2 regions of the Pectobacterium aroidearum genome follow, and region 1 is predicted to be linked to the other one. Evidence: riboswitches for the same ligand, from Rfam matches in the RefSeq annotation. Region 1 holds a riboswitch; the other holds the start of a gene.
The links. Region 1 has a riboswitch for thiamine pyrophosphate ahead of thiM (hydroxyethylthiazole kinase). Riboswitches for the same ligand answer to the same signal wherever they lie in the genome.
Positions count from the first base shown of each region.

Region 1 (3,815 bases):
CGAACTCTTCGCCACCGATTCGGGTTGCGACCACCTCACTGTTATCGAAACGGGAAAGTATGTGACCAAATTTGCTTAATACTTCGTCGCCTTTCGTATGTCCATATTTATCATTAATGACTTTGAAATTGTCGATGTCGATAATAAATAAATAGGGTGTTTTCGCTTCGAGTTTTTTTAATTCGTTAATAAAAAACCGACGATTAGGAAGCTGTGTGAGTTCATCGCTGAATGACTGTATTCTGGCTTCGACATACTTATTATTGATTTGCTGTATCAGGGTATAGACACCAAACCCGACGCCAAACATACCAATAATTCTCAGCATATCCTCAACATAATACCCAACCAGCTTGGGCTGATAGATAAACTCATCCATCAAGTCAAATGTGGCTGAGCATATCCAGACGTGTAGCCCGAGGCGAATGGATAAGGCTGAGGTATGGTTAAGTGAGATTTTACTGGTGCAGGACAAGATAAAAAAAAGAAAAACCAGTGCAATCGAGTCAGTATAAGAACCCGGATTATTATGCAGTTGCTCCTGAAAGTCGCGGTGTTTGAAGAATACGAGGTTGAATATAATGACCAACGCAGACAACAACAGGGCGAGCCTTACAGACGAGGAGGCTTTCTTATTTCTATCAATAAAGTCGTGGTCATACTCTTTAAAAGGCATTGCTGATCTCCTCTTGCATCACCTTTCAATCCTATCATGAAACCCATTGAATACATTGAGTCGCGTGGTGCCGGGCGGCATATCCCAGAGAATGACGTTGGCTGCGTTGATAGGCAAAAAGCAGACGCCCGATTGCTCAGGCGTCTTTACCGATTAAAAATCCGCTTTCAGTACAACGCGGTAGCGGGCTTTGCCGTCGCGTACGTGCTGGATAGCATCGTTGATTTTTGACATCGGGAACAGCTCCGTCTGTGGCTTCACGTTGGCGCGCGCGGCGAGTTTCATCAGAGAACGCAGCTCATGCGGTGAACCGGTAGACGAACCGGAAACGCTGCGGTCGCCCGCGATAAGCGTGAAGGCCGGGACGCTAAAGGGCTTCATTACTGCGCCGACGGTATGGAATTTCCCGTTATAGGCGAGCGCGTTGAAGTAAGGCTGCCATTCCAGATCGACACTCACGGTGTTGATGATGAGATCGAACTGGCCTGCCAGTGCGGTCAATGCCTGCGGATCGCGGCTGTTGACGACCTTATCGGCACCCATCGCCCGCACTTCCTGCTCTTTAGCCGGATTTGAGCTGAACGCCGTGACTTCACAGCCCATCGCGTGCAGAAGTTTAATCGCGATGTGTCCCAGGCCGCCGATACCGATCACGCCGACGCGGCTGGTTGCGGTGATATGGTGCATTAGCAGCGGTTTGAAAACGGTGATGCCGCCGCACAGCAACGGACCCGCAGATTCGATATCAATGGAATCAGGAAGCGGGATCGCCCACTGCCAGTTCGCACGGATCTTATTGGCAAAACCGCCTTTATTCAGAATCGTCGGCACGCTGCCTTGCTGACAGTTGGTTTGGCTACCGCTGATACAGGCATCGCAGTGCCCACAGCTGCGTGCCGTCCAGCCAATACCGACGCGCTGACCGACCTTCAATCCCTTGTTCTTCGCCGCATCACCCAGCGCGTGCACGCGACCAATCACTTCATGCCCGGCAACCAGCGGATAGCTCGACATGCCCCATTCGTTATCGATCATCGAAAGGTCTGAATGGCATACGCCGCAGTAATCAACCACGACTTCGACATCTTCCGCCTGCAGTTCACCTGCATCAAACTCATACAACTCCAGCTCAGCGCCTGCTTCCGGTGCGGCATAACTTTTTATCATCGTCATCACAATCTCCTCAGTATGGGTTTGATTAACCAGTCTAAAGGGTTATAGCGTTTTTCTCTATGTCACAACGTGCCTGTGGTTTTTCATTTTGTGTCAGGTGGGGAAGGGCGGGCAGCGCTTGATTTACGCTAGGCACTTACTTATGCTGCAAAGCGTAGTACATGACTCGGGGTGCCCTTCTTTGTGAAGGCTGAGAAATACCCGTACCACCTGATCTGGATAATGCCAGCGTAGGGAAGTCACGGTATGCCCACCGGTTGCCGCCTTCTTCCACGCCGGTTGGGAGACTTATGAACACGCGACCCGCCGACTTTTCTGCCGCTCAGGCAGCAACCTCACTCACTCAATTCCGTTCTGCTTCGCCGCTGGTGCACTGTTTGACCAACGATGTGGTGCAATCTTTTACTGCTAATGTGCTGCTGGCGCTGAATGCGTCGCCTGCGATGGTGGTCGATCCCGAAGAAGCTGCACAGTTCAGCGCGGTAGCGGATGCGCTGCTGATTAACGTCGGAACGCTGGAGCGCTCGCGTGCCGAGGCGATGCGGGCGGCAGTCAACAGCGCGCATCAAGCGGGGACGCCGTGGGTGCTCGATCCGGTTGCGGTCGGTGGTTTAACTTTTCGGAGTGAGTTTTGTCGAGAACTGCTGGCGTGGAAACCCGCGGCGATTCGCGGCAATGCCTCTGAAATCATGGCGTTGGCTGGTCTAGCCGCACAGGGGCGGGGCGTGGATAGCGCCGATGATTCGCTGGCGGCGCTCCCTGCTGCACGCGAGCTGGCGCGACAAGTGGGGACGATTGTTGCGGTGACCGGTGCGGTGGATTATGTCACGGACGGCGAGCGAGATATCGCGATAGCCGGTGGCGATAGCATGATGACACGCGTGGTTGGTACGGGTTGCGCGCTGTCGGCGGTCGTTGCGGGATTCTGTTCTCTGGAGGGGGACCGCATATCCCACGTGGCGGCAGCGTGCTATGTCATGGCGCTAGCTGGGCAGCAGGCCGCTTCGGTGTCGCAAGGTACGGGTAGCTTTATCCCCAACTTTCTCGATCGGCTTTATACCCTGCGCGCGGAGGATCTGGCATGAAACGTATCAATGCGTTGACGATTGCGGGCACCGATCCGAGCGGTGGCGCGGGGATTCAGGCGGATTTAAAAGCCTTTTCTGCACTGGGCGCTTACGGCACGTCGGTTATTACCGCGCTGGTGGCGCAAAATACGCGCGGCGTGCAGTCTGTCTACCGAATTGAGCCGGATTTTGTCGCAGCGCAGCTGGATTCCGTGTTGAGCGATGTCCGTATCGACAGCGCCAAGATTGGGATGCTGGCACAGACCGATATTGTCGAAACCGTTGCCGAACGCCTGCGTCACTACGCGGTGCCTTTCATTGTGCTGGACACCGTAATGCTGGCGAAAAGCGGCGATCCGCTACTCGCACCCGAGGCGGTGGAGTCAATCCGCCGTGAGCTGCTGCCGCTGGTTTCCCTGATTACACCCAACTTGCCCGAGGCCGCGGCGCTGTTGAAGACATCACCTGCCGCCAACGAGCGGGAAATGCGCGAGCAAGGGGAAGCGCTGCTGGCGATGGGCTGTCAGGCCGTGCTGATGAAAGGCGGCCATCTGAGTGAAGCGGAAAGCCCGGACTGGCTGTTCAGTCGACAGGCTGAACCGCAGCGCTTTAGTTCCCCGCGTGTGAATACCCGTCATACGCACGGCACCGGCTGCACGTTATCTGCCGCACTGGCGGCGCTGCGACCGCGCCACGATAGTTGGGGAGAGACGGTCAAGGCCGCGAAGGATTATTTACAGCAGGCGTTACAGCAGGCCGACACGCTGGAGGTCGGACATGGCATCGGCCCCGTTCATCACTTCCACCGCTGGTGGTAAAACCATAAGTAAATTGACTTGTACTTTGCGTGACATATTTGCCAGTAATTTCAAACTAAATTAAGCGCATTTCGGCGTGAC
Region 1 covers NZ_CP166097.1:1,433,001-1,436,815, forward strand. Annotated here, with positions in the region: gene AB8809_RS06455 (GGDEF domain-containing protein) at 1-676, opposite strand, end outside; gene AB8809_RS06460 (NAD(P)-dependent alcohol dehydrogenase) at 830-1,849, opposite strand; TPP riboswitch at 2,007-2,103, shown strand; gene thiM (hydroxyethylthiazole kinase) at 2,140-2,934, shown strand; gene thiD (bifunctional hydroxymethylpyrimidine kinase/phosphomethylpyrimidine kinase) at 2,931-3,734, shown strand.

Region 2 (3,815 bases), 690 kb from region 1:
TGCTAACGGCTGCTTCAGTGCAGCCAGCTCGATCAGCTTCAGCCGCTGCCAGCCGCGAATATCCAGTGATGCGCAGAGTCGGTTGTAGCGCTCTGCAACGTCCAGCATCGGGTTTTCCAGCACTTTGATCGCATACGGAATTGCCATCAGTGCGTTGGTGAACACCACCAGCGCGTAGGGGGATTGCGGCAAGCCAATGCTGTTATTCAGCAGCAGGAAAAAGCCGGTTGCCAGCACAATACCGGGCATGGCGAGGATGAGCATCCCGCTCAGATTCATCAACTGCCCGTAGAGTGGCTTCTGGCGTAACTTGAGTTCGCGGCTGCTCCAAAGCAGCATCATGGTCAGCACCAGACACAGGAGCCCTGCGCCCAGAGCGATACGCAGCGAGGTAAACAGCGTTTGCCAGAGCACGGGCTGTTGCAGCACGGTAACCAGCGAGCGGTTCACGCCATCAACCACCACGGCCAGCAAGGGAGGAACGACCAGCAGCAACAGCGCGCCAATCAGCAGGCCATCGGTGAGACGGCTTAAAGCGCTATCCTGCGGGTTGCGCCAAGTGAGCTGCTGTGTGCTGCCGACGGGCAGAATACGCCCCAGCCGCTGACTTAGCAGCACCAAACCGAGACAGCAAACCATCTGAATTAACGCCAGCAGCGCCGCGCGACCCGGATCGTAATCAAAGCTTAGTGCCTGATAGATAGCCAGTTCAATCGTGGTCGCCTGCGGGCCGCCGCCCAGTGACAGAACCGTCGCAAAGCTGGCAAAGCAGAGCATAAAAATCAGTGCGCCGGTCGGTAAAATTTGTCGGCGCAGGGCAGGCCATTCCAGCAGGCGGAAATGTTGCCAGCTGTTCATGCCCAGATTTGCAGCCAGTTGGCGTTGCTCGGTAGCAATACCCTCCAGCGACTGCAACAGCAATCGGGTTGCCAGCGGCAGATTGAAGAACACATGCGCCAGCAGGATGCCCTGCAACCCATAGGGTGAAAACGTGTATTTCAGGCCAAACCCGCTCAGTACAGAGGCTAGCCAGCCCTGACGTCCATATACGCTGAGCAGGCCAAAAACGGCAACCAGCACGGGCAGCACCAGCGTCATCGCGCACAGGCGCAGTAGCCAACGGTGGCCGGGAAAACGCCGTCGATACAGCGCTCTGGCGAGAAAAATGGCCGGAACGGTAGAAAACAGCGCAGAGAGAAAGGCTTGCCAGAAGGTGAACCGAATAACATGCCAGAGATAGCTGTCATGCCATAGCGTGCGCCACTGGCTGTCGGGTGCCTGTAACCAGAGTGCACCGAAAGCCAGTGCGGCAACGGAAATTAACAGCGTTGTGGCCAGTAGCCCCGGCCACAGACGTCCGCCGATTAGTGGCTGACGGCGCGTTGCCATGCCTGAATCCACTGCGTCCTTTGGTCAGCGACTTCTTGTGCGCTGAACTGCATGGCTTTTTCCGGCACCGTGAGCGTGGCGAAGCCCGCAGGCAGGTCAGTTTTAACGGCTGGGTACATCCAGTTCGTAGTGGGGATTGCCTGCTGGAAGGTTGGGCTCAGGATGAACTGCATAAAACGTTTTGCCAGTTCGGGATTTTTGCTGGAAGCCAGCTGCCCGGCGATTTCAATTTGCAGATAGTGCCCTTCGCTGAAAGTCGCGGCTGCGTAGTTGTCTTTCTTCTCTTCAATGATGTGGTAGGCCGGTGACGTGGTATAGCTCAGCACCAGATCGGCTTCCCCTTTCAGGAACAGGCCATAGGCTTCGCTCCAGCCTTTGGTGACGGTAACGGTTTTCTTCGCCAGTTTCTGCCAGGCTTGCGGCGCCTCATCGCCGTACACTTTCTGCATCCACAGCAGCAGACCCAGACCCGGTGTGCTGGTACGTGGATCCTGATAGATCACTTTCCACGGCGCGTTGCTATCCACCAATTCATGCAGGCTTTTCGGCGGATTCTTCAGCGTGTCTTTGTTATACACAAAGGCGAAATAGCCATAATCGTAAGGGACGAAAGTCTTATTGCTCCAGCCGCCCGGCACCGTAACGGCGCTGGTGTCCAGATTGTGCGGAGCAAACAGGCCGGTTTGCTCCGCTGCCTGCAACAGGTTGTTGTCCAGCCCCAGAATGATGTCCGCTTTGCTGTTTTTACCTTCCATACGCAGCCGGTTCAGCAGTGAGGCACCATCTTCCAGCGCGACGAAATTCAGTTCGCACTCGCACTCTTTCTCAAAGGCGGTTTTGATGACAGGCCCTGGACCCCATTCGGAAGCGAATGAGTCATAGGTATAAACGGTTAGCGCAGGCTTGGCGAATGCCGAAGCAGAGAGCAGTAACAGGTAAGGCAGGCTGATTTTCAGCACGGTGGCTGAACGCTGTAGTAATTGATTTAACACTTTGCACTCCTGAGAATCATAGGGTGGCAAAGGACTTTGAGGCAGCAATGAGCAGCACTCTCAAATCCCTTCGCCGGTATTAACCGGATCAGGTTCGACGGGTATCTTCTCAGCGAAAAAATCTTCCGCACCCCGTTGAGAACGGCACATTGTAAAGGGTTAAGCCGAGCAGCGAAAGGCTCTCGGCGTTCCGGTGGCGCGAATCAGGCGGATTTAAAATCAAACGCTCCCCCAGAGACCGTTGTGTAGCCTCTGTTGTCCTGATCGTGGATATTCACCATTGCGCCGACTCTTGCTCGATTCGCGCAGTACACCAGTCGATAAAGGCGCGAATAGCTGGCGAGAGGTGGCGGCTTTGCGGGTAGAGGATGAAAATAGGTTCGAGCGGTGCCCCGATATCAGGAAACAGTCTGACAAGATGCCCATCAGCAAGCGGTTGGCGCACCATATAGCTGGCAATCCGTATTAGCCCCAAACCCGCTACGCCAGCGGCGACGTAGGCATCCGTGTCATTTACGCTGATCTGTCCTGCGAGCGGCATCGCTACGGTGTGCGCTTCATCATGAAACCCCCAGCGAGTTGAGCGGCCTGTTCGGCTGTGGATATACCCCACGGCGGTGTGCGCTTTGAGCGAATCCAATGTTGCGGGATGTCCATGCTGTTCAAGATAGCGTGGGGAGGCGCAGATATACCAATGGAACGCGCCGAGGCGTCGTGCGACCAGTCGAGATAGCGGCGGTTCTCCGGTTCTGATGACACAATCGATACCATGCTGGACAATATCCACAGTGGCATCACCCAGATGGAAGTCCAGCGTTATCCCAGGATAACGTTCACAAAAGTCGGGCAGTGCCGGAATGAGGAAGTTTTTGACCAGAGAGGGCGGCGCCCCGATTCTGATGGTTCCATTCAGCTCCCCTTTTTGCTGTGCCGTTACGCTTTCAGCCGCGTGCACATCATGCAATATCGCTTTGCAACTGTCGTAATAGCGCAGTCCAACATCCGTAATGCTGAGTGCTCGCGTCGTTCGGTTGAGTAACCGGGCACCCAGATGTGATTCGAGTTCCTTAATGCTACGGGTGACGGTGGATGGCAGAACATGCAGGGTTTCCGCCGCTTTTTTGAAACTACCCGCATCGACCACACGAATGAATATTTCCATGGCCTGAAACCGATCCATACGATGATGTCTCCATTTTGCGATGAAACGTTGCTGACCGTGTATACGGCGTATCTTCTGTGTCAGCGACCAAAACGCTTTATAGTTTGATTTTTTCAAATTATGAAGTGGTGTGGCCGAATCTTATCATATCCGCATTCTTGTATAACATAACCCCCGAACTCTGGATTTCCTTACAGTGACAAGCGTAGGCAGTCCAGAGGCATGTTAGCGCGCTGAATGTATAGGGGAATGCATACGACTCCCTATGATAG
Region 2 covers NZ_CP166097.1:739,644-743,458, forward strand. Annotated here, with positions in the region: gene thiP (thiamine/thiamine pyrophosphate ABC transporter permease ThiP) at 1-1,389, opposite strand, end outside; gene thiB (thiamine ABC transporter substrate binding subunit) at 1,365-2,348, opposite strand; TPP riboswitch at 2,429-2,526, opposite strand; gene AB8809_RS03360 (LysR family transcriptional regulator) at 2,656-3,561, opposite strand.
Region 2: linked by a shared signal. The riboswitch ahead of thiB (thiamine ABC transporter substrate binding subunit) and the one ahead of thiM (hydroxyethylthiazole kinase) in region 1 are both predicted to bind thiamine pyrophosphate.